3 regions of the Streptomyces sp. AC627_RSS907 genome follow, and region 3 is predicted to be linked to each of the others. Evidence: riboswitches for the same ligand, from Rfam matches in the RefSeq annotation. Region 3 holds a riboswitch; each other region holds the start of a gene.
The links. Region 3 has a riboswitch for cobalamin ahead of KUM32_RS16015 (prenyltransferase/squalene oxidase repeat-containing protein). Riboswitches for the same ligand answer to the same signal wherever they lie in the genome.
Positions count from the first base shown of each region.

Region 1: linked by a shared signal. The riboswitch ahead of KUM32_RS10635 (energy-coupling factor ABC transporter permease) and the one ahead of KUM32_RS16015 (prenyltransferase/squalene oxidase repeat-containing protein) in region 3 are both predicted to bind cobalamin.
Region 2: linked by a shared signal. The riboswitch ahead of KUM32_RS03850 (ABC transporter substrate-binding protein) and the one ahead of KUM32_RS16015 (prenyltransferase/squalene oxidase repeat-containing protein) in region 3 are both predicted to bind cobalamin.

Region 1 covers NZ_JAGMUE010000035.1:18,515-25,726, forward strand. Annotated here, with positions in the region: gene KUM32_RS10610 (TetR/AcrR family transcriptional regulator) at 161-838, opposite strand; gene KUM32_RS10615 (MFS transporter) at 974-2,587, shown strand; gene KUM32_RS10620 (ATP-binding cassette domain-containing protein) at 2,612-3,451, opposite strand; gene cbiQ (cobalt ECF transporter T component CbiQ) at 3,448-4,197, opposite strand; gene KUM32_RS10630 (energy-coupling factor ABC transporter substrate-binding protein) at 4,198-4,536, opposite strand; gene KUM32_RS10635 (energy-coupling factor ABC transporter permease) at 4,533-5,225, opposite strand; cobalamin riboswitch at 5,255-5,440, opposite strand; gene KUM32_RS10640 (FAD-binding and (Fe-S)-binding domain-containing protein) at 6,162-7,212, opposite strand, start outside.
Region 2 covers NZ_JAGMUE010000012.1:49,536-56,747, forward strand. Annotated here, with positions in the region: gene KUM32_RS03840 (ABC transporter ATP-binding protein) at 1-425, opposite strand, end outside; gene KUM32_RS03845 (iron ABC transporter permease) at 422-1,459, opposite strand; gene KUM32_RS03850 (ABC transporter substrate-binding protein) at 1,456-2,460, opposite strand; cobalamin riboswitch at 2,626-2,812, opposite strand; gene KUM32_RS03855 (M56 family metallopeptidase) at 2,880-3,812, opposite strand; gene KUM32_RS03860 (BlaI/MecI/CopY family transcriptional regulator) at 3,819-4,205, opposite strand; gene KUM32_RS03865 (phytase) at 4,427-5,722, shown strand; gene KUM32_RS03870 (hypothetical protein) at 5,745-7,212, opposite strand, start outside.
Region 3 covers NZ_JAGMUE010000064.1:46,958-54,169, forward strand. Annotated here, with positions in the region: gene KUM32_RS15995 (prenyltransferase/squalene oxidase repeat-containing protein) at 1-899, opposite strand, end outside; gene KUM32_RS16000 (class I SAM-dependent methyltransferase) at 896-1,630, opposite strand; gene KUM32_RS16005 (glycosyltransferase family 4 protein) at 1,624-3,009, opposite strand; gene KUM32_RS16010 (TetR family transcriptional regulator) at 3,213-3,893, shown strand; cobalamin riboswitch at 3,884-4,039, shown strand; gene KUM32_RS16015 (prenyltransferase/squalene oxidase repeat-containing protein) at 4,147-5,415, shown strand; gene KUM32_RS16020 (SCO2322 family protein) at 5,412-6,077, shown strand; gene KUM32_RS16025 (energy-coupling factor transporter transmembrane component T) at 6,172-7,212, shown strand, end outside.

The sequences.
Region 1 (7,212 bases), on a different contig from region 3:
CGTGAGGCGGTCCCGGACGCGGCCCGCCCGCCGTCTCCGTCGGTGCGGGGCGTGTTTTCCGGTGGGGGGTGTTCCCGCGTCAGGGCTGTTCCTCGTGGTGGGACCGCTGCTCCGTCTCCGTCGGTGCGGGGCGTGTTCTGCGGTGGGGGGTGTTCCCGCGTCAGGGCTGTCCCTCGTGGTGGGGCCCCTGCTCCGTCTCCGTCGGTGCGGGGCGCGTCCCGCCGCGGCCGGTGCTCCCGCCCGCGGCCCCTCCCGCGCCGCGCAGTCCGCGCACCGTCTCCGTCGCGGCGTCGTCGGCCACGCCCGCGACCATCAGCGCGGCGACGGCGGCGCCCGTGCCGTCGTCGTCCCAGGACCCGGCACGCGCGCACGCCAGGAGTGCCAACAGGTGGGCCTCGAGCGCGGCGCCGAGCACCCCGGAGGGAAGGCCGGTGTGGAAGACACCCGTGCGCCGGCCGCGCGCGAGGATCCGGGCGACCGTGTCACGGGCCGGGCCGAGGATCGTGCTCACCCGGTCGGGGCCGAGGCCCCGGCGGCGGGCGAGGGCGATCAGCGTGCCGTAGCGGTCGCCGACCGGCCACAGGGTGAGGACGAAGCGGGCCAGGGCCCGCGCAGGGTCCCGCGGGGCCGGCGCGTCCGGACCGGCGATCGCGCGCCGTACCGCCTCCGCGGCCTCCTCGACGAGCCCCTCGACCAGCGCGTCCCGGCCGGCGAAGTGGCCGTACAGGGTGCGGCGGGCCACGCCGGCCGCCGCGGCGATCTCCGCGAGACCGGCGTCGGGGTCGCGGAGCAGTTCCCGCTCGGCCGCGCGCAGGATGCGGGCGCGTGTGGTGGTCACGTCGGTACGTACCTCGTTCGGAAGGGGGTACACGCAATATTTGCACAGCACTGTGCAACAAACTACTGTGACGCCGTCTGCACATCCGTGGGCAATTAACTTGCCCCGCTTGGCCACGTCCCCCGGGAGTTCCCGATGCCTCTCCTAGCCACCACACCCGTCGAGAAGATGAACGGGCCCTACGCACGGCGCTGGTGGGCCCTCGTCGTGCTCTGCCTGAGCCTGCTGATCGTCGTCATGGCCAACACGTCCCTGATCGTGGCCGCCCCGGCGATGACGGCCGACCTGGGCCTGAGCAGCAGCGACCTGCAGTGGGTCATCGACGGCTACACCGTCCCGTACGCGGCCCTGATGCTGGTGCTGGGCGCGATCGGCGACAAGTACAGCCGCCGCGGCGCCCTGATCGCCGGTCTGGTGGTCTTCGCGGGCGGTTCGGTGATGGGCAGTCTGGTCGACGAGACGGCGCTGGTCGTCACGGCTCGGGCGATCATGGGCGTCGGCGCCGCCGTCGTCATGCCGGCCACCCTGTCCCTGCTGGTCGCGGTCTTCCCGAAGGGTGAGCGGGCCCGCGCCATCACGGTGTGGACCGCCACCTCCGGTCTCGCCATCGCCGTCGGCCCGCTGGTCGCCGGCTGGCTCCTGGAGGACCACGCCTGGGGTTCGACCTTCCTGGTCAACGTGCCCATCGCGGTCGCCGCCGTGGTCGGCGCGCTCTTCCTCGTCCCGCCGTCCAGGGCGGCCGGCATGGGCCGGATCGACTACGTGGGCGGCCTGCTCTCCATCGTCTCCGTCGGCAGCCTGGTCTACGCGGCCATCGAGGGCCCGCACTTCGGCTGGGGCACCGGCCCCGTCGTCGCCGCCGTCGTCGCCGGCGTCGGCCTGGTGGCCTTCGTGGCCTGGGAACTGCGCCACCCGCAGCCCATGCTGGACGTGCGCCGGTTCCTGCTGCGGCCCTTCAGCGGCTCGATGCTGGCGGTGCTGTTCTTCTTCTTCGGCACCTACGGCGCCATCTACTACGCCACGCAGTTCCTGCAGTTCGTGCTCGGCTACGGCGCGCTGGAGACCGGCGTACGGCTGCTCCCGCTGGCCGGAGCCGTGTTCGTCGGCGCCGCGGTGACCGGGCGGCTGACCCCGAAGCTGGGCGTGAAGGCCATGGTGGGGTCCGGCATGGTGATCGGCACCGTCGGCGTCTTCCTGCTGGTCCTCATCGAGAAGGACTCGACGTACACCGACTTCCTGGCCCCGATGCTGCTGCTCGGCCTCGCCATCGGCCTGAGCGTCTCCCCGGCCACCGACACCATCATGGGCTCCTTCCCGGAGAGCGAACTGGGCGTCGGCGGCGGCGCCAACGACACCGCGCTGGAGCTCGGCGGCTCGCTCGGCATCGCCGTCCTGGGCTCCCTGCTCGGCACCGCCTACCGCGACGAGCTGTCCGGTCTGGTCGGAGACCGGCTCCCGGCCGCCGCGCTGGACACCGCCCAGGACTCCGTGGGCGGCGGACTGGCCGTCGCCGAACGGCTCGCGGCCAACCCCTCCGCCGGACCGCGGCAGGCCGAGGCCCTGGCCGACGCCGTGAACCAGTCCTTCGCCCACGGCGTCGCCACGACCAGCCTCGTCGGCGGCATCATCATGGCGGCCGGCACCCTGGTCGTCCTCGCCGTCCTGCCCGGCCGCGGGGGCGCCCGCAAGCGGTCCGAGGACCAGCCGGCCGAAGCCCGGGACGCGGAGTACAGCGACGCGCCGCGCTGAGCCGCCCCGGCTGCCGACGGGCCCTCAGCCGGTCAGCGCGGCCAGCTCCTCCGGCGTACGCGGGCCCGTCGCCGACTCGGCCAGCATCCCCCGCGCACGCAGCAGTCCGGCCGCCGCCACGCCCCACGGCAGGCGCAGCCCCGCCCGTCGCAGGAGGTCCGTGCGGGCCAGGGTGGGGGCCGCGGGGCCGGTGTGCACCCCGGCCGTGGTGAGCAGCGCCGCGTCGTCGGACCATCGCAGGGCGAGATCGACGTCGTGAGTGGCCATCACCACGGTGGTGCCGCCCGCGCGGAGCCGGTCCAGCGTGGCGAGCAGCCGTTCCTGGCCGTCCGGGTCGAGCCCGGCGGTCGGCTCGTCGAGGATCAGCAGCCGGGGCCGCATCGCGACGGCCCCGGCGATCGCGGCCCGCTTGCGCTGCCCGTACGACAGCAGGTGGGTGGGCCGGTCGGCCAGCCCGGTGATGTCCAGCGCGGCGAGCGCCTCCGCGACCCGGGAGCGGACCTCCGCGTCGGACAGGCCCAGGTTCAGCGGCCCGAAGGACACGTCCTGGCCGACCGAGGCGGCGAACAACTGGTCGTCCGGGTCCTGCACCACCAGCTGCACCGTGGTCCGCAGCCGGGTCAGCCCCTTGCGGTCGTACGCCACCGGCACCCCCTCGGCCGTCAACGTCCCGGCCTGCGGCCTGAGTCCGCCGCTGAGCAGCCGCATCAGCGTGGTCTTGCCACCACCGTTGCGGCCCAGCAGCGCGAGCGCCCTCCCCTCACGCACCTCGAAGTCCAGACCGGCGAACACGTCCGGGCCCTCCTCGTACGCGAAGGACGCGCCCCGCAGGGCGACCAGCGCCGGCCCGGTCGACTCGCTCACGACAGCGGCCCCTTCAATACGAGGGTGAGAGCGGCCAGCGCCGCCAGCAGCGCGACGCTCGCCGCCGTGAAGGACACGGAGACGCGCGCCTCGGGCACCAGAACGCGCAGGGTGCCGTCGTACCCGCGTCCGGCGAGGCCCGACTGGAGCCGCGCCGCCCGGTCGAAGGCCCGCACGAACGCCGTCGCGCCCAGCCCGCCGAGCGAACGCCAGACGGCGGCCCGGGTGGTGAGCCCCAGCCGCGCGGCCTGCGCCTGACGGACCCGGCGCACGGAGTCCAGCAGCAGGAAGCTCATCCGGTACGTCACCAGCGCCACGTCGACCACCGGGGCCGGCACCCCGGCCCGCGCTAGGCGGGGCAGCAGGTCGGACATGGGCGTCGTGAACGCGAACAGCAGCACCCCCAGGGAGGCCGCCGAGGTGCGCAGCAGCAGCTCGGCGGCGCGCACCGGCCCGCCGTCCGCCGCCGTCAGGAACCCGCCCGGGCCCCCGACCCGCACCAGCAGCGGCAACGCCCCGGTCACACAGAAGCCCAGCGGCACCCGGTAGGCCCGCCACAGCCGGCGGCGGGGCACGCCCGCCGGGCCGAGCAGCACGGCGAGCGCCGTCACCAGCACCAGCGCCGCGCCCGGCCAGGCCGGCAGCGAGATCGCCAGCACGGTCAGGCCCAGCCCGAGCACCGCCTTGTCCACGGGATGGCGGCCGCGCCACCGACTGCTGTGCGCCGCCGCGTCGATCGGCAGCACTCAGTCCCCTCCGGGGTCGTTCCGCAGCGCCGCCGCGGCCCGTTCCTCGCCCTGCCGCCGGCCCCGGCGCAGCCCGAAGTAGTAGGCCAGCACGCCCGCGCCGAGCGCGGCCTGCACGGCGAACAGCGCCGACTCGATCTCCCCGGACGGCGGTTCGTACAGCGGCGAGAACCACGGCTCGTAGTCCGGCTCGATCTCCGTGATCGCCGCCTCCGCCTCGGCGTCGGCACCGGCGAACGGCTCCTCCTTGTGGTCGCCGAGGCCCAGCACCAGCGGCAGCACCGCGAGCGCCGCCACGGCGAGCAGCAGCACGGCGTTGATCTTCGCGTTGCGGCTCACCGGGCCACCGCCCGCTGCTTGCCGGCCTCGGTGAACAGGACGCCCAGCCGGGTCAGTTCACCCTTGCTGGACTGCACCAGCAGCCGCATCACGACCACCGTGAGCAGGCCCTCGCTCACCGCGAGCGGGATCTGCGTGACGGCGAAGACGGACCCGAACGTGCCGAGCGCGCCCAGGAAGCCGCTGCCCGGGTCGGGGAAGGCGAGCGCCAGTTGCACGCCGGCGACGCAGTAGGTCGACAGGTCGGCGACGAACGCCCCGCAGAACACCGTGACCATCAGCGGCACGCCGTACCGCCGCAGCAGCGCGTACACCGCGTATCCGGCCCAGGGGCCGACGACCGCCATCGAGAAGACGTTGGCGCCGAGCGTGGTGAGCCCGCCGTGGGCGAGCAGCAGGGCCTGGAAGAGCAGCGTGATGGTGCCCAGCACGGCCGTGATCGGCGGCCGGAACAGGATGGCGCCCAGCCCGGTGCCGGTGGGGTGCGAACAACTCCCGGTGACGGAGGGGAGTTTCAGGGCCGACAGCACGAACGTGAAGGCCCCGGCGGCACCGAGCAGCAACGTGCTCTCCGGGTGCTCCCTGACCTCACGGGTGAGTGACCGTACTCCGTGGACGACGAACGGCGCGGACGCGGCACCCCAGGCGATCGCGTGCGCCGGCGGCAGAAAGCCCTCGGCTATGTGCATGACTCGGCAGACCCTCTCCAGCACCTCGTGGATGGACGACGCGCCCTGGCCGGTCTCCTGGCTGACGGGTACCACCGCCCGTGCTCCGCCTTCCCGGGTCGCTGGGACCCAGTGGCTGCCCGTGAGGGCCGGAGCCGGACTTCCCGATTCACAGTGGCGAGGGCCGCACCGGCATCACACCGGATTTCCCGTTCACCAAGGCGAGGCGACAGTAGTGCTCCCACGGGGGTGGTGACAAGCATGCCTCCGGGCCGGCGGGCCCCCGCCCGTCCGGTGAACAGGCCGCAGGACCGCGCGGGCCTTGGGCGGCGGGCGCCCCCTCCGCCGGCCGTCACCGGTCGCCCTCGCCCAGCGCGGCGACGCCCCCCGCGCGCCCGCGGCGGAGCACCCGCGCTCCTCGTCGGACAGGTCCCGGCATACGCCGCGCCGGCCGGCAGACAGGGCAGCGGCAGCGCGACCAGCTGCGCCCCGCCGAGTCCGGCCCCCTCGATGAGCAGCACCGCCGCCACCACCGGGCCGCCGAGGATGGTGGAGATCGCGGCGGTGGAGCCGGCCGTGGCGAGGATCGCGCCCGCCCTCGGGTCACGGGCCGCGCCCGCCCGCCGCACCGCCGGCAGGGCGAGTCCGCTGCCGACGGCCATCAGGGGTGCCTCGGGGCCCAGCACCACGCCGAGCGGCAGCGCGGCCAGCACGGCGCCGGGCAGCGCACGGGGCCGACGGGCGCTGCGCCGAGCCCGTTCACCGGGAGGTGGCCCCCGGCGCCCGGCAGCCGGGTGACGATCGGTGCCAGGACGAGCCCGGCCAGGACCAGCGCGGGCAGCGGCCACCACCTGTGTGGCGCCGCGGGCCCTGGACCGCCTCGGCCTGGTGGCGGCGTCGCGTCCCGCCCCGGCGTCCTCGTGCCCGGCTCCGGCAGCCGCCCCGTGTCCCCGCGCCTCAGTGGCGCCGCCGCAGGCCCCGTGCCAGTGCCGCCGTCGCGCCGGCGGCGGCCAGCACCGTGGCCGCGAGGGCCAGAACCTTCGCGCGGGGCCCCGGGGACGCCGGGCGGGCGCCCGGAGCGGTGCCGTAGGCGCTGCCCGGGACGTCGGGGCCGCCCGCGGCGCCGGGCAGCGCCGAGGCCAGCAACTCCGCCAGGTGCACGCCCTCGTGACCACCACTGTCGAACTCGTGGATCTGCGTACGGCAGCTGAACCCGTCCGCGAGCACCACGGTCGCCTCGTCCTCCGCCCGCAGCCGCGGCAGCAGCACCCGCTCCGCGCAGGCCTCGCTGACCTCCAGATGGCCCCGCTCGAAGCCGAAGTTGCCGGCCAGCCCGCAGCAGCCGGAGTCCAGCCGCTCGGCGTCCACCCCCGCGCGGCGCAGCAGTTCCCGGTCGGCGTCCCAGCCGAGCACCGCGTGCTGGTGGCAGTGCACCTGCGCCAGCGCCCGCGCCGACCGCTCGGGCACCCGCGGCGGGTCGTAGCCCGGGGAGTGCTCGGTGAGCAGCTCCGACAGGGTGACCGTCCGCTCGCGCAGCCGGCGCACGTCCTGGTCGCCGGGGAACAACTCCACCGCGTCCGACCGGAACACGGCCGCGCAGCTCGGCTCCAGGACCACCACCAGACCGCCCGCCCGCACGTGGGCGGCCAGAGCGCGCACGGTCCGGGCGAGGACCCGCTCCGCCGTCCCGAGCTGCCCGGTGGAGATCCACGTCAGCCCGCAGCACAGCGCCTCGGCCGGCAGCTCCACCCGCCAGCCGGCCTGCTCCAGCACCCGGACCGCCGCACGTCCGATGTGCGGGTGGAAATGGTTGGTGAAGGTGTCCGGCCACAGCAGCACGGTGCCGCGCCCCCCGTCCCCCTGCGGCTCGTGACGGGCGAACCACTGCGCGAACGTCTCCTCGGCGAACAGGGGCACCTCCCGGTCCGCGACCCCCGCCACCACCACCGCGGCCCCCGACAACAGCGGCGCGTGCGTGAGCGCGTTGACGACCGGCGCGAGGCGGGTG
Region 2 (7,212 bases), on a different contig from region 3:
CCGCCGGAGAGCGTGTGCCAGAGCCGCTCCGCCCGCCCGGTCAGGCCGGTGCACTCCAGGGCCTGAGCGACCGCCTCCTCGTCGGCCGCCGACGCCGGGGCCCAGGCGCGGCGGTGCGGGATCCGGCCCAGCCGGACGACGTCCCGGACGGTCAGCTCGACCTGTGTGTCCGCCTGCTGCTCGACCACGGCCACACGCCGGGCGACGTCCCGGCGGCCCACCCGGTCCAGCGGGCGGCCGTCCAGGGTGACGACGCCGCCGGCCGGGGCGAGGACGCCGGCGAGCAGCCGCAGCAGGGTGGACTTGCCCGAGCCGTTGGGGCCGAGCAGGCCGGTCGTGGCGCCGGGACGGGGGCTCAGGCTGACGCCGTCCAGGATCAGCCGCCCGCCGGCGGTGCGGGAGACCCGCTCGGCGCCCAGCGTCACCGTGCCCTCCGGGTGCGGTACAGCACGAGCACGAAGGCGGGCACGCCGATCAGCGAGGTCACCACGCCCACCGGGACCTCCTGGGGTGCGAGGACGGTGCGGGCCAGGGTGTCGACCCACACCAGGAACACCGCCCCGGCGAGCGCGCAGACCGGCAGCAGCCGGGCGTGTCCGGGGCCGGTCAGCGCCCGTACGGCGTGCGGCAGTACGAGGCCCACGAAGCCGATGGCGCCGACCGAGGCGACCAGGGCCGCGGTGAGCAGGGCGGTGGCGCACAGCAGCACCAGCCGGGTGCGGGCGACGTGGACGCCGAGCGTGGCCGCCGCGTCCTGGCCGAACGCGAAGGCGTCCAGCGTCCGGGCGTACCCGAGGCACACGGCCAGGACCAGCACCAGGACCGCCGTGCCGGTCCCCACGTCCGTCCAGTCCGCGCCGCCGAGCGAGCCGAGCAGCCAGAACAGCACGCCGCGGGTGGTCTCGGCGTCGGCCGCGGTCATCACCACGAAGGAGGTGAGCGCGGAGAACAGCTGCATCGCCGCCACGCCCGCGAGCACCACCCGGTCCGTAGTGCCGCCGAGACTGTGGCTGAGCAGCATCACCAGCGCGAACGAGCACACCGCCCCGATGAAGGCGCCGCCCGACACGGACAGCGCGCCGCCGCCCACGCCGAGCACGACGACGAGGACGGCACCGGACGAGGCTCCGGACGAGACGCCCAGCACGAAGGGGTCGGCGAGCGGGTTGCGCAGCAGGGACTGGAGTACGGCCCCGCACACGGCGAGTCCGGCGCCGCACACCGCCGCGAGGAGGGTGCGGGGCAGTCGCAGGTCCCAGACGATGCCGTCCCGGATCGGCGTGACGTCCGCGGCGCCGGTGCCGCCGAGGTGGGCGGCGACCACGGACCACACCTCGCCGACGCCGATGTCCGCCGGGCCGACGGTGACGGCCGCGGCCACGGAGACGCACAGGACGACGATCCCGGCCGCCGCCCACGCGGGGTGGCCACGGCCCGTCGCGCGTATGCCGGTGGTCACGTGGCGAGCCCGTGGGAGCGCAGGGCCGCCGCCAGCTTCTCCACACCCTCGACGGAGCGGACGGTGGGGTTCATGGCCTGTCCGCTGAGCAGCACGTACCGCTTCTTCCTGACGGCGGTCATGTTCCTGGTGACGGGGTTGGACTCCAGGAACTCGATCTTCTTCGCGGCCGTCTCGGCGGTCTGGGACCTGCGGGTGAGGTCGCCGAGGACCAGGACGTCGGGGTCGCGGTCGGCGACGGTCTCCCAGCCGGCCTGCGGCCATTCCTCGTGGGTGTCGTCCATGACGTTCTTCGCGCCGACCGCCCGGGTCATGATGCCGGGGGCGCCGCAGCAGCCCGCCAGGTAGGGCGAGGTGGAGTTGGCGAACCAGTACATGAGGGTGACGCCGGAGGCGTCGATGCCCGAGGTCGCCCTGTCGATCCGGCTCCTGAGTCCGGCGACCAGCTCCTCGCCGCGCTGCTCGACGCCGAAGACCCGGGCCAGGTCGCGGACTTCGGCGTAGACGGTGTCCATGGTCAGTGGCTCGACGCGGCTGCCGTCGCCGTCGCCGCCGTTGTCCTTCCCGACGCAGTCGGACGGGGACAGGTAGGCCGGCACGCCCAGTTCGGTGAACCGTTCGCGGGTGGCCACGCCGCCGGTGCCGAGGGTGGAGGCGAACGACGCGGCGACGAAGTCGGGTTCGGCGTCCAGGACCGTCTCGAAGGACGGCATGTCGTCGGCGAGCCGGGGCACGCCGGCGTTCGCCTTCTCCAGCCCCTTCATGACCGGGTCGGTCCAGGTGGCGGTGCCCGCCATGCGGTCCTCCAGGCCGAGCGAGAGCAGGATCTCCGTGGTGCCCTGGTTGAGGGAGACCGCCCGCCGGGGCGGTGCGGTGATCCTCACCTGCTGCCCGCAGTCACTGACGGTGCGTGGATAGCCGGCGGCCGTCGGCTCCGCCGCGGCGGAGCCGGTGGCGGGCTTCCCGGAGCCGCAGGCGGAGACCAGCAGGGCGCCGGTCACCAGCAGGACGGGACCGCGGAACGAACGGCGGCAGCGGGGACGGCGGGAGAGGCGGAGAGGACGGAGGAGGCGGCGGGGGCCGACGGGGCGTGCTGCGGGCAAGGAAGATCCTCTGGCGTCGAGGGCTCATACGCGAAGCCCGTTCGTACGGTGCGGCCCGCGCCCTGCGCGGGCGCGGGTGCCAGCAGGTCTTCGGACTCGGGATCGACCGGACGGGACGCCTTCCCGGACGGCGTGTGCCGCCCAGTGGCCCGTGTCCCGCCCGTCCCCCTCACCGCTGCGCGTCAGTTCCGGACTCTCACCGGATTCCCTGACCCACCAGGTGGGTACGACTGGCTCCCGCAAGCTACCACAGGGTCATCCCGCCTCCGCGGGGGCGGCCGGCTGCCCGGCCGCCCCGTCCTGGCCCCTGGCGTCGCTCACAGGGGCGTCGCGGCGCGGAGGATGAGGAACATGGTGACGGCGGCGTTCGCGGACGACATCGCCGACACGGCGGTTCCGGCGGCCGCCGCCCACGCCGCCAGGCCCACGGAGGTGAACACCGAGGGCCAGGTGCGGGCCGTCGGCGCGGGGCCCAGCAGGGCGGCCACCCGGCGCGGCACCGGGCCGGGGGCCGCGAGGCCGGCGAGGGTGGCGACGGGGGTGCCCCGCGAGACGAGGGCCGCCTTGCCGATCGCGGTCGCCACCGCGCGGCGGCTGCCGACCGCCCGCGCGGCCGCCTCGTCCGCCCACCGCTCCGCCGTGTAGGCCACGGCGGTCCGCAGGGGCCGCAGGAACGGGTTGGCCAGCGCGGCGAGCCGGACGGCGAGCAGGAAGCGGTGGTGCCGGGCGGCGAGATGGGCCCGCTCGTGGGCGAACAGCGCGCGCCGCTCGGCCGGTTCGAGACAGTCGAGCAGGGCCGTGCTCACCACCACACGGTCCCGGTCCCCGCCGGGCAGCGCGTACGCGTAGGGCACGTCGTCCGGCAGTACGGCGACCCCGGTGCCCGGCAGCCCGGCCAGTGCGCGGTGGGCGCGGCGACGTACCCTGCCGTGCCGCCACAGGGCCCGTGCCGAGGCCACGACCACCGCGCACAACGCCGGGATCGCCGCCTTGCCGACGACTTCGTCGTACGGCACCGCCGCCCGGACCTCGGGGTCCGACCAGCCGTCCGGCAGGGGGTTGCCCGGCAGCTGCGCGGTGCCCACCACCATCACCAGGGCCAGGCAGACGGTGCTGCACAGCGCCATCACGGCGGCCACGGCGGTGAGCAGCCGGGTCGCGGTCCGCGGGTGCAGATGCTGTTCGGCCAGCCGGGCGATCGGCCACGCCGTCAGCGGCAGGACCAGTGGCAGGAAGACGAAGACCCCCATGAGGCGTCAGTCTTCCTCCGTGTCGGGCGTGTGCCCCAGGAGGTCGCGCAGCAGCCGCTCGTCGTCCGGGTCGAGGCCGGTGACGAAGCTGGCCAGCACCGCTTCCCGGTCGTTCTCGGCGTCCAGGACCTTGCGCATCTTGCGCGCGGCCAGGCCCGCCTGGTCCGAGGCGGGGGTCCAGGCGAAGGAGCGGCCCGCGCGCTCGCGGCCGACCGCCCCCTTCTCCAGCAGGCGGGTCAGGATCGTGATCACCGTGGTGTAGGCGAGGTCGCCGCCCAGGCGCTCCTGCACCCAGCCGGCCGTCGCGGGCCCGTCCGCCTCGCGCAGCGCCGACAGCACCAGCGCCTCCAGCTCGCCCTGGCCCCGCCGCCGCGGACGCCGGTGATCCGTCACGACCCGCCTCCTTCCGCCGCTGTGCGTCGTCCGAGGTCACATCGTATAGAAGTCCGTGCGGAGCCCTTCCCGAGCGCCCCGGACGGTCCCCGGGGGCCGCGTCCGCCGTTCCCCCACCGGTCTCCTTTCCTTCACCGCGCGGACCTCTCGGCGACCGACTCCGCCACCAAGATCACCCGGTGTAACACCGCTGTCATGTTCCCGACTTCAGGAGAACCGACGTGACCAGCCCCCTCAGGCGGCCGGCCGCCTACGCCCTCGCCGCGGCCGTCGCCCTGCTCCCCGCGATACCGGCCATGGCCGACAGCGACGACACGCTGCCGGCCGTGCACCCGCGGTCCGAGACGGCCCCCCTGTACGACGACGAGGCCGGCGGGAACGCCGACGCGGACGACCCCGCGATCTGGCGCAACCCGGCGAACCCCGACCGCAGCCTCGTCGTCGCCACGGCGAAGGAGGGCGGCCTGCGCGTCTACGACCTCGACGCGCAGCTGGTGCAGTCGGTCCCGGCTCCCCCCGGGCCCGGCCCCGACGACGCACCCGGCCGCTTCAACAACGTCGACCTCGTGCACGGCATGAAGCTGTCCACCGGACGGGCCGACCTCGCGGTCACCTCCGACCGGGGCAACGACCGGCTGCGCGTCTACCGCGTCGACCCGGCCAAGCCGGACCGCCCCCTCACGGACGTCACCGACCCGGCCGCCGCGCCGATCTTCTCCGCCGACCAGGACGAGATCAACGAGGAACGCACCGCGTACGGCCTGGCGACCTGGACCGACAAGGCGTCCGGCCGCTCGTACGCCCTGGTCAGCCAGCGTGAGCGCACCAGGCTCGCCCTGCTGGAGCTGACCGCGACCGACTCCGGGCACGTCGGCTACCGCCAGGTCCGCACCCTGGACCTGCCCGCTTCCTTCCGGCTGCCGAACGGCACCGACTGGTCCCCCTGCGGGGAGCCCGGCGAGCTGCCGCAGGTCGAGGGCATGGTCGTCGACCCGGCGAACGGCACCCTCTACGCCGGCCAGGAGGACGTCGGCGTCTGGCGTCTGCGCGCCGACCTGACCGGTACGCCCCGGCTCATCGACAAGGTCCGGGAGTACGGTGTCCCGGCCACCTACGACGAGCCCAGCGACGAGTGCGTCGCCGGTGAGGACCCCGGCTACGGCGGCACCCGGCTGACCGCCGACGTCGAGGGGCTGACGCTCCTCCAGGAGGCGGACGGCGACGGTTACCTGCTGGCCTCCAGCCAGGGTGACAACACCTTCGTCGCCTACGACCGCGAGATCGGCGACCGCAACGAGTACGAGGGCGGCTTCCGCGTCACGGCCGCCTCGGGCGGCCCGGACGGCTCCGAGGAGTGCGACGGCGCCGCGGTGCTGAACCAGCCGCTGGGCAGCCGCTACCCCAACGGCCTGCTCGTCGTGCAGGACGGCCACGACGCTCCCGGTGACGGCGACCGGTCCGCCACCAACTTCAAGTTCGTCGACCTGGGCAAGGTCATGGACACGCTCGACAGCTGACGCCGACGGGCACCGAGCCGGCTCAGCGGTCCGCGGCGCAGCAGTCGCCCGGACCGCCCGGGGCCGGCCCGGTGCCGAGGCGGCAGAAGCAGGAGGCGTCGACCCGCACGTCGGCCAGCGCGGCGGCGAACGTCAGCTGCTGCGCCACGATCCGCGCCTCCCCCGTCCTGCCCAGGCGTACCAGGCACTCGTGGAGTCCGTGCAGGGCCCAGACGTTGCCGGGGTGCTGCAGGGGGCGGGGCAGGGTGTCGTCCAGGCCCAGGTCGGCCCGGTAGACCGCCTCGGCCTCCGCGACACGGCCCTGTTCCAGGAGCAGGGCGCCGTAGGCGTGCCGGGTGGGCTGCATCCAGCCCCACGGTTCGTCGTACGGCAGGTTGTCGTCGAGTTCCACCGAGCGCTCCAGTGCGGCGAAGGCGGCGGCGTGGTCGCCCTTGCGGTACTCCAGTTCGCCGTCGAGCATGGCGGAGGCGACGGCGAGGATGTCGGCGCAGGTGTTGTTGAACAGCGTGCGTGTCCCCGGCACGCGGGCCACCGCCGCACGGAACAGGACGCGTTCGGCCTCCGCCCCGGCGATCTCGCCGGTGGCCGAGAGGGCGACTCCGCGGGCGTAGTGGAGCATCGCGGTCGTCACGCGGTACAGGTCCGGGTCGGCGGGCAGTGGCAGCCGGAGGATGTCCGCCCAGCGGCCGAACCGGATCAGCACGTGCACCCGCATGGCCAGGAAGCCCTCCAGCCAGTCGGCCATCGGGGGGCTCTCGACGCGCAGCAGTTCCTCCGGGACGGACGCCTCCAGTCGCGCGGCGGCGTCGAGGGCCACCTCGTACTGGCCGAGGAGCATCGCGCCGTAGATCTTGAAGTGGTGGTTGTGCGCACGGTAGAGGGTGTAGAAGTTCATCGCCCCGGCCCGCGCGTGGTACTTCTCGTCGGCGGCGATCGCGGCGCTGTTGTCCGACACCACGCGCCGGTAGTCGCCGCACAGCACTTCCAGGTGTGACGGCATGTGCAGGAGGTGCCCGGCGTCGGGTACGAGGCCGCGCAGCCGGTCGGCGACGGGCAGGGCCGCCTCGGGGGTGGCGGACATCTCCATCAGGTGGACGTACAGGTGCAGGACGCCCGGGTGGTCGCGTCCGGTCCCGGTGGCCAGCGCCCGGTCGAGGACGCCCTTCGCCTCGAGCGTGCGGGCCCCCTCGGCGGGCAGGCCCGTGCGCAGGTCCCACAGCTGCCAGGGCGTCAGGTTCATGAGCGCGTCGGCGTAGAGGGCGGCCACGTCCAGGTCGTCCGGGGCGAGTTCGTGGACGGCCCGCATGCTCTCGGCGTACGGCGCGTTCCACACCGAGCAGTCCTCGACGGCACGTGCCTGCGGGTAGCGGGCGCGCAGGGCGCCGATCAGGGCGCGTTCGACCGGGGTGGCCCGGTCCGCCTTCTCGTGGGCGCGTTCGACGGCGGCGTGGGTGCGGTCGACGGCCCGTGCGAGCTCCTGGGCGTCGAAG
Region 3 (7,212 bases):
TGCTGGATCGACTGGAGGATCTCCAGGGCGCGGTCGGACTCGCCCACCGCCCAGAGGGCGAGCGCGAGTTCGGCCGACTCGCCGCCCGTCACCCACGGGTTGGGGACGACGCAGCGCACGCCGAGGCCCGGGACCACGAAACGGTCCCAGCTCTCCGCGATGCGGGACCTGGCCTCCGTACCGGTCAGCGCGCCGCCCAGCACCGGGTAGTACCAGTCCATCGAGTACCGGCCCTTGTCCAGGAACCGCTCCGGGTGGCGGCGGATGGCGTGCCGCAGGGCGCCCGCCGCCAACTCCCAGTCGGGCTGCGGCTCTTCGCGCTGCTCCGCGATGGCGAGCGCGCAGCGCAGCGCGTGATGGACGGAGGAGCTGCCGGTCAGCAGCGCGTCCGGCGTGTCCGTGCCGTCGTCGTCGCGTCGCCAGCCGATCTGCCCGCCGGGCTGCTGCAGGCGCAGCACGAACTCGACCGCGCCGACGACGACGGGCCACATCCGGTCCAGGAAGGTGTCGTCGCCGGTGGCGAGGTAGTGGTGCCAGACGCCCACGGCGACGTAGGCGACGAAGTTGGTCTCCCGGCCGCGGTCCGTGACGTCGGCGAAGTCGCCGTCGGCGTACGCCGCGTACCAGGAACCGTCGGGGTTCTGGTGCCGGGCCAGCCATGCGTACGCCCGCTCGGCGGCCTCGTGCTCGTCGGCCGCGTCCAGGGCCATCGCCGCCTCGATGTGGTCCCACGGGTCGAGGTGGTGGCCGCGGAACCACGGGATGGCGCCGTCCTCGCGCTGGACGGCGAGGATGCCCCGGACGGTCGCGGCGGCCTCGGCCTCGGTGAGGACTCCGGGCAGGACGAGGTGTTCGGTGCGAGGAGTGCGGGGCGTGCCGGGAGTGCGGGAAGAGGTCACGCGGCGTCCACCGGCGGCAGGTGCGGCTTGGTCGCGTAGGCCACGAAGCTCTTGCCGATCAGCGGGTTCAGCGCCTGCTCGGCGACCCGGGTGGCCAGGGGCTTCTTCATGATGTCCCAGACCAGCAGCTTGTGGTACGCCCGCACCGGCAGCGCCTTGTCGTTGTCGACGCCGAAGGCGCACTTCAGCCACCAGTACGGCGAGTGCAGCGCGTGCGCGTGGTGGGTGCCGTACGGCCTGAGGCCCGCCTCGCGGATGCGGGCGAGGAGCTGGTCGGCCTTGTAGATGCGGATGTGGCCGCCCTCGACCTCGTGGTAGGCGTCGGACAGCGTCCAGCAGACCTTCTCGGGGCCGTAGCGCGGCACGGTGACGGCGATGCGCCCGCCGGGCTTGAGGACGCGGACCATCTCGGCGAGGACGCCCTTGTCGTCGGGGATGTGCTCCATCACCTCGGAGATGATGACGACGTCGAAGGACGCGTCCGGGAAGGGCAGGGCCAGCGCGTCGCCCTCCATCGCCGTGGCGGTGGCGCCGGCCGGGGCCTCGCCGGCCTCCTTCATCGCCGCGAACCACTTGGCGACCTCGCGGATCTCCTCGCCGTTCCGGTCCAGCGCCACGACGCGGGCGCCGCGCCGGTAGCACTCGAACGCGTGCCGGCCGGCGCCGCAGCCGAGGTCCAGGACGCGGTCGCCCGGGGCGAGCGGGAACCGGGAGAAGTCGACGGTCAGCACGTGGCCCTGCTTTCGGGGTAGACGCCGGTATCACTGGTGGCCGGGGTCGCGGGCACGATCCTCGGACCGGTCGTGGAGGAGGCGCCGAGGGCCTCGCGGTAGCGGGCGACCGTGCCCTCGGCGGCGCGGGCCCAGGTGAAGTGCCGCAGGACGCGTTCGCGTCCGGCCGCGCCGAGCCGGGCCCGCAGTTCCCGGTCGCCGAGCAGCCGGTTCAGTCCGGCGGCCAGCGCGCCCGCGTCGCCCGGCGGCACCGCGAGGCAGGTCTCCCCGTCGCGTCCGGCGACCTCGGGGACGGCTCCGCCGGTCGTGGCGAGCAGCGCCGTTCCCGTCGCCATGGCCTCGGCGGCCGGCAGCGAGAACCCCTCGTACAGCGAGGGCACGCACGCGACCTCGGCCGACCGCACGAGGTCGACCAGCTCGGCGTCCGGGATGCCCTTGACGAACTCGACGGCGCCGGCGAGCCCGTACCGCTCGATCGCCTGGGCGACGGGGCCCTCGGCGGGCCGCTTGCCGACGACGACGAGGTGGGCCCCGGGATGCTCGGTGCGCGCCTTGGCCAGCGCCTCGACGAGGAAGACCAGGCCCTTGAGCGGTACGTCGGCGCTGGACGTGGTCACGATGCGGCCCGGCACCCGCGGCACCGACGGATCGGGCGAGAAGAGGTCGGTGTCGGCCCCGATGTGGACGACGTGGATGCGGTCGTCCCGTACGCCGAGGTGGTCGATGATCTCCTGGCGGGAGGTGCCGGAGACGGTGAGCACGGACGGCAGCCGGCGCGCGACGCGCTTCTGCATGCGCGTGAAGGCGTACCAACGGCGCACGGAGTACCGGCGCTTGCGGGAGCCGGCGGCGTCGAGCTCCAACTGCCGGTCGACGGTGATGGGGTGGTGGATGGTCGTGACGAGGGGGGCGCCGACGTCACCGAGGAGCCCGTACCCGAGGGTCTGGTTGTCGTGGACGACGTCGAAGTCCCCGCGGCGGGCACGCAGATGGCGGCGGGCGCGCAGGGAGAACGTCAGCGGTTCGGGGAAGCCGCCGGTCCACATCGTGCCGACCTCGAGCGCGTCGATCCAGTCGCGGTACTCGTCGCGTCTGGGGGTGCGGAAGGGATCGGGCTGGCGGTAGAGGTCGAGGCTGGGCAGCTCGGTGAGGGACAGCCGGTCCTCCAGGCCCTCGTCGAGCACGGGATAGGGCTGGGCCCCGATGACCTCGACCCGGTGGCCCAGGCGGGCCAGTTCGCGCGAGAGGTGGCGGACGTAGACGCCCTGGCCGCCGCAGAACGGGTTCCCCTTGTAGGTGAGCAGTGCGATGCGGAGCGGTCGCGATCCGTCGGCGGCGGGCTCCGGGCGGGGACCCTCCTGACTGGCCTCAGCGGTCACTCCGGACCCCCTCCTCACTGCGCTGTCCCGCGACACTACGTCGGACGATAATCTAGAACAAGTTTCAGACTTGATCGTCAGCTTGATCGCCGGCTTGATCGTCGGAGGATCCGAATCTACCGGCAGGTAGGAATGCTGTGACGAGTGGATCAGGTGATTCACGCCACGGCGCGGCGGACGGCCGGGCGGACCACGGGGAGAAGGTGACCGAGGTGGACAAGCACGCTGCGGAGGGGGCCGGTCCCGCGCAGCGCTCCGCCGCCCCTCCCCTCACCGAGCGGCAGGAGGCACGCCGCCGCCGCATCCTGCACGCGACCGCCCGGCTGGCCTGCCGGGGCGGTTTCGAGGCGGTGCAGATGCGTGAGGTCGCGGAGTCCTCGCAGGTCGCCCTCGGCACGCTGTACCGCTACTTCCCGTCCAAGGTGCACCTGCTGGTCGCCACCATGCAGGACCAGCTGGAGCGGTTGCACGGCACCCTGCGCAAGAGTCCGCCGGCCGGTGAGACCGCGGCGGACCGGGTGGCGCTGACCCTGATGCGGGCCTTCGGCGCGCTGCAACGCGAACCCCGGCTGGCCGAGGCGATGGCCCGTGCCCTGACCTTCGCCGACCGCAGCGTCTCCGCGGAGGTCGACCAGGTCTCCCGCCGGACCACGGCGATCATCCTGGACGCGATGGGCGGCCTGGAGGACCCGACCCCCGAGCAGCTCTCCGCGGTCCGTGTCATCGAGCACACCTGGCACTCGGCCCTGATCACCTGGCTCTCCGGCCGCGCGTCCCTCGCCCAGGTCAAGGTCGACATCGAGACGGTGTGCCGGCTGATCGAGCTGACGCGGGCCGGGGCGAGCGGACGGGCGGCCCGGCCCGGCCCTCTTGCCTCCGGGTAAAGTGGCCGCGTCGTCATCACACCCGTACGGGGGGAAGCCGGTGCAATTCCGGCGCTGACCCGCAACCGTGAGCCGCCCGCCGAGGCCCCTCGGAGATCTCCTCGGGCGGTGAGCCGGAATGCCCCGCGCGGACGTGACCGGCTCACGTGCCCGGCGCCCGCCGGAGCACGGGCACCGTCGAGGCATACGGGGCCGAGCCGCCCGGGGTGTCCCGTGCCGCCCGGCCCCGCGCAGGGAAAGGCACCCGCCGCTCATGAACGTCCGCCGTCGCAGCAGCGCCGCGGCCCTGGCCGCCATAGCCGTGATCGGCGCCGCAGCCGCGCCCGCGGTCGCCGCCGGTCCGTCGCCCTCCCCGTCCGCACCCGCGTCCGGGTCCTCCGGGCTGTACGGCACCGCGGACCCCCAGTACGACGGCGTCTGGCGCCAGTCCCTCGCGCTGCTCGCGCAGAAGACCGTGGGCCTGGTCCCTTCGTCGAAGGCCGTGGAGTGGCTCACGGGCCAGCAGTGCGACAACGGCGCCTTCGCCCCGTACCGCGCCGACACCACCAAGGCGTGCGACGCCAAGACCATGGCCGACACCAACAACACGGCCGCCGCCGTTCAGGCGCTGTGGGCCGTCGGCGGGCGCGGTGACGCCGTCGAGGACGCCCTCACCTGGCTGAAGTCCGTCCAGAACAAGGACGGCGGCTGGGGCTACAGCCCCGGCGGCCCCAGCGACGCCAACTCCACCTCCCTCGTCATCGGCGCGCTGACCGCCACGGAATCCGACCCCGAGCAGGTCGTCAAGGACGGCAGGACCCCGTACGACGCCCTGCTGACGTTCGCCCTGCCCTGCGCGAAGGACAAGGGCGCGGGCGCCTTCGCCTTCCAGCCGGACGAGGACGGCAAGCTGCTCGCCAACGCGGACGCCACCGCCGCCGGTGTCCTGGGCGCGCTCGGCAAGGGCCTGGTCACCGAGGCCGGCGAGAAGACCGGCGCCGCCACCTGCGCCCACACGGGGAAGCCGACCCGGGACCAGGCCGCCGCGAGCGGCGCCGCGTACCTCGCCGACGCCGTCGCCGAGGACGGCCACCTCACCTCGGCGCTCGGCGGCTCCGCCGACCAGCCCGACTACGGCAACACCGCCGACGCCGTCGTCGCCCTCGCCGCGCAGGGCGGCGCGGACAAGGCGGCCAAGCCGCTGGCCTGGCTGCAGAAGAACGCCGCGAAGTGGGCCGAGGAGAGCGGCCCCGCCGCCTACGCCCAGCTGATCTTCGCCGCCCACGCCACGGGCACCGACCCGCGCGACTTCGGCGGCACGGACCTGGTGGAGCGGCTGGGCGCCACGGGGCCGGCCACCACGGGCGCCCGCGTGACGGACACCGCGACCGTGAGCGAGGAGGACGGCGCCAAGGACGAGAAGAAGGACGACTCCTCCGTCGGCGTCTGGTGGTTCGTCGGCGTCTGCCTCGTCCTCGGCATCGGCGTCTGCGTCGGCTTCCTGCTCAGCGGCCGCAACAAGAAGAAGCGGCAGCAGCCGTGAGCCGCCGCCTCGCCCCTCTGCTGCTGGCCGCGATCGTGCTGCTCGCGGGCGCGGGCCAGGCGCAGGCCGCCGGCTACCGGTACTGGTCCTTCTGGGACCGCGACGGCGGCCAGTGGGCCTACGCGACCCAGGGCCCGTCCCTCGCCCGCCCCTCCGACGGCGACGTCCAGGGCTTCCGCTTCGCGGTGAGCGAGAACTCCGCCGACGCGGCCCGGCCGCGCGGCACGGCGGACTTCGCGACGATCTGCGCGAGGACGCCCGCCGAGGAGGGCCGCAAGCGCGTCGCCCTCGTCCTCGACTTCGGTACGGCGTCCGACGCCCCGTCCGGCGAGACCCCGCCGAAGGGCCGTACGGCCTGCGCCCAGGTCTCCCCCGACGCGACGACCGCCGACGCCCTGGCCGCCGTCGCGGGCCCGCTCCGCTACGACACCAACGCCCTGCTGTGCGCCATCGCGGGCTACCCGGAGTCGGGGTGCGGGGAGCAGGTGTCGCGGAAGGGGGACGCGACGTCCACCGCGGCCCCGGAGCAGTCCCCGGACCAGAAGAGCACGTCGGACGACGACGGCCCGTCGGTCGGCCTCGTCGCGGGCATCGCGGTCATCGCCGCCCTGGGCGCGGCAGGGGCCTGGCAGGCAAGGCGGCGCAGGAATGCCACCGACTGACCCTGCGGACAGTCGTGCCACCGGAGCAGCCCGGCCTGCGGACAGTCGTACCGCGCGGGCAGCCCGGCCTGCGGACGGTCGTGCCGCCGGGGCGATCGGGGTCCCCCCGTTCGGGCGAAGCCGAGGGCGAGGGAGGACGGGCGCGGGCGGCGCCCCGCCCGCGCCGGCCGACGTGCCCCTCCCCCGGCACCAGCGAGGCACCGCACTCCACCCCGGCGCCTGGTGGCTCTGGGCCCTCTCCCTCGGCACCGCCGCGACCCGCACCACCAACCCCCTCCTCCTCGCCCTCCTCGTCGCCGTCTCCGCCTACGTCGTCACCGTCCGCCGTACCCACGCCCCCTGGTCCCGCTCCTACGGCGCCTTCGTCAAGCTCGCCCTCGCCGTCCTGCTCATCCGCCTCCTGTTCACCACGGTCCTCGGCTCCCCCATCCCCGGCACCCACACCCTCGTCACCCTCCCGGAAGTCCCCCTCCCCGACTGGGCCCAGGGCATCCGCCTCGGCGGCCGGGTCACCGCGGAGGGACTCACCTTCGCGCTGTACGACGCGATGAAGCTGGCCACCCTCCTCATCTGCGTGGGCGCCGCGAACGCCCTCGCCAACCCCGCCCGCCTCCTCAAGTCCCTCCCCGGTGCCCTGTACGAGATGGGCGTGGCTGTCGTCGTCGCCCTCACCTTCGCCCCGAACCTCATCGCCGACGTCCAGCGCCTGCGCGCCGCCCGCCGCCTGCGGGGCCGCCCGGACACCGGCGTACGCGGCCTGCTCCAGGTCGGGCTGCCGGTGCTGGAGGGCGCCCTGGAGCGTTCCGTCGCCCTCGCCGCCGCGATGGACGCCCGCGGTTACGGCCGTACCGCCCAGGTCCCCGCCCCCGTGCGCCGTACCACCGCCGTCCTCACCCTGGGTGGACTGCTCGGCGTCTGCGCGGGGACGTACGGGCTGCTGACCGCCGCGGGCGGCACGTACGGCGTGCCCGTCCTCCTCGTCGGCGTCGCCGCCGCGCTCGGGGGCCTGTGGCTCGGCGGTCGCCGGTCGGTCCGCACCCGCTACCGCCCGGACCGCTGGGACGCCCGCGCCTGGCTGGTCACCGCCTCCGGCGCGGCGGTCGCGGCCCTGCTGTTCCTCGCCGCCGACCGCGAC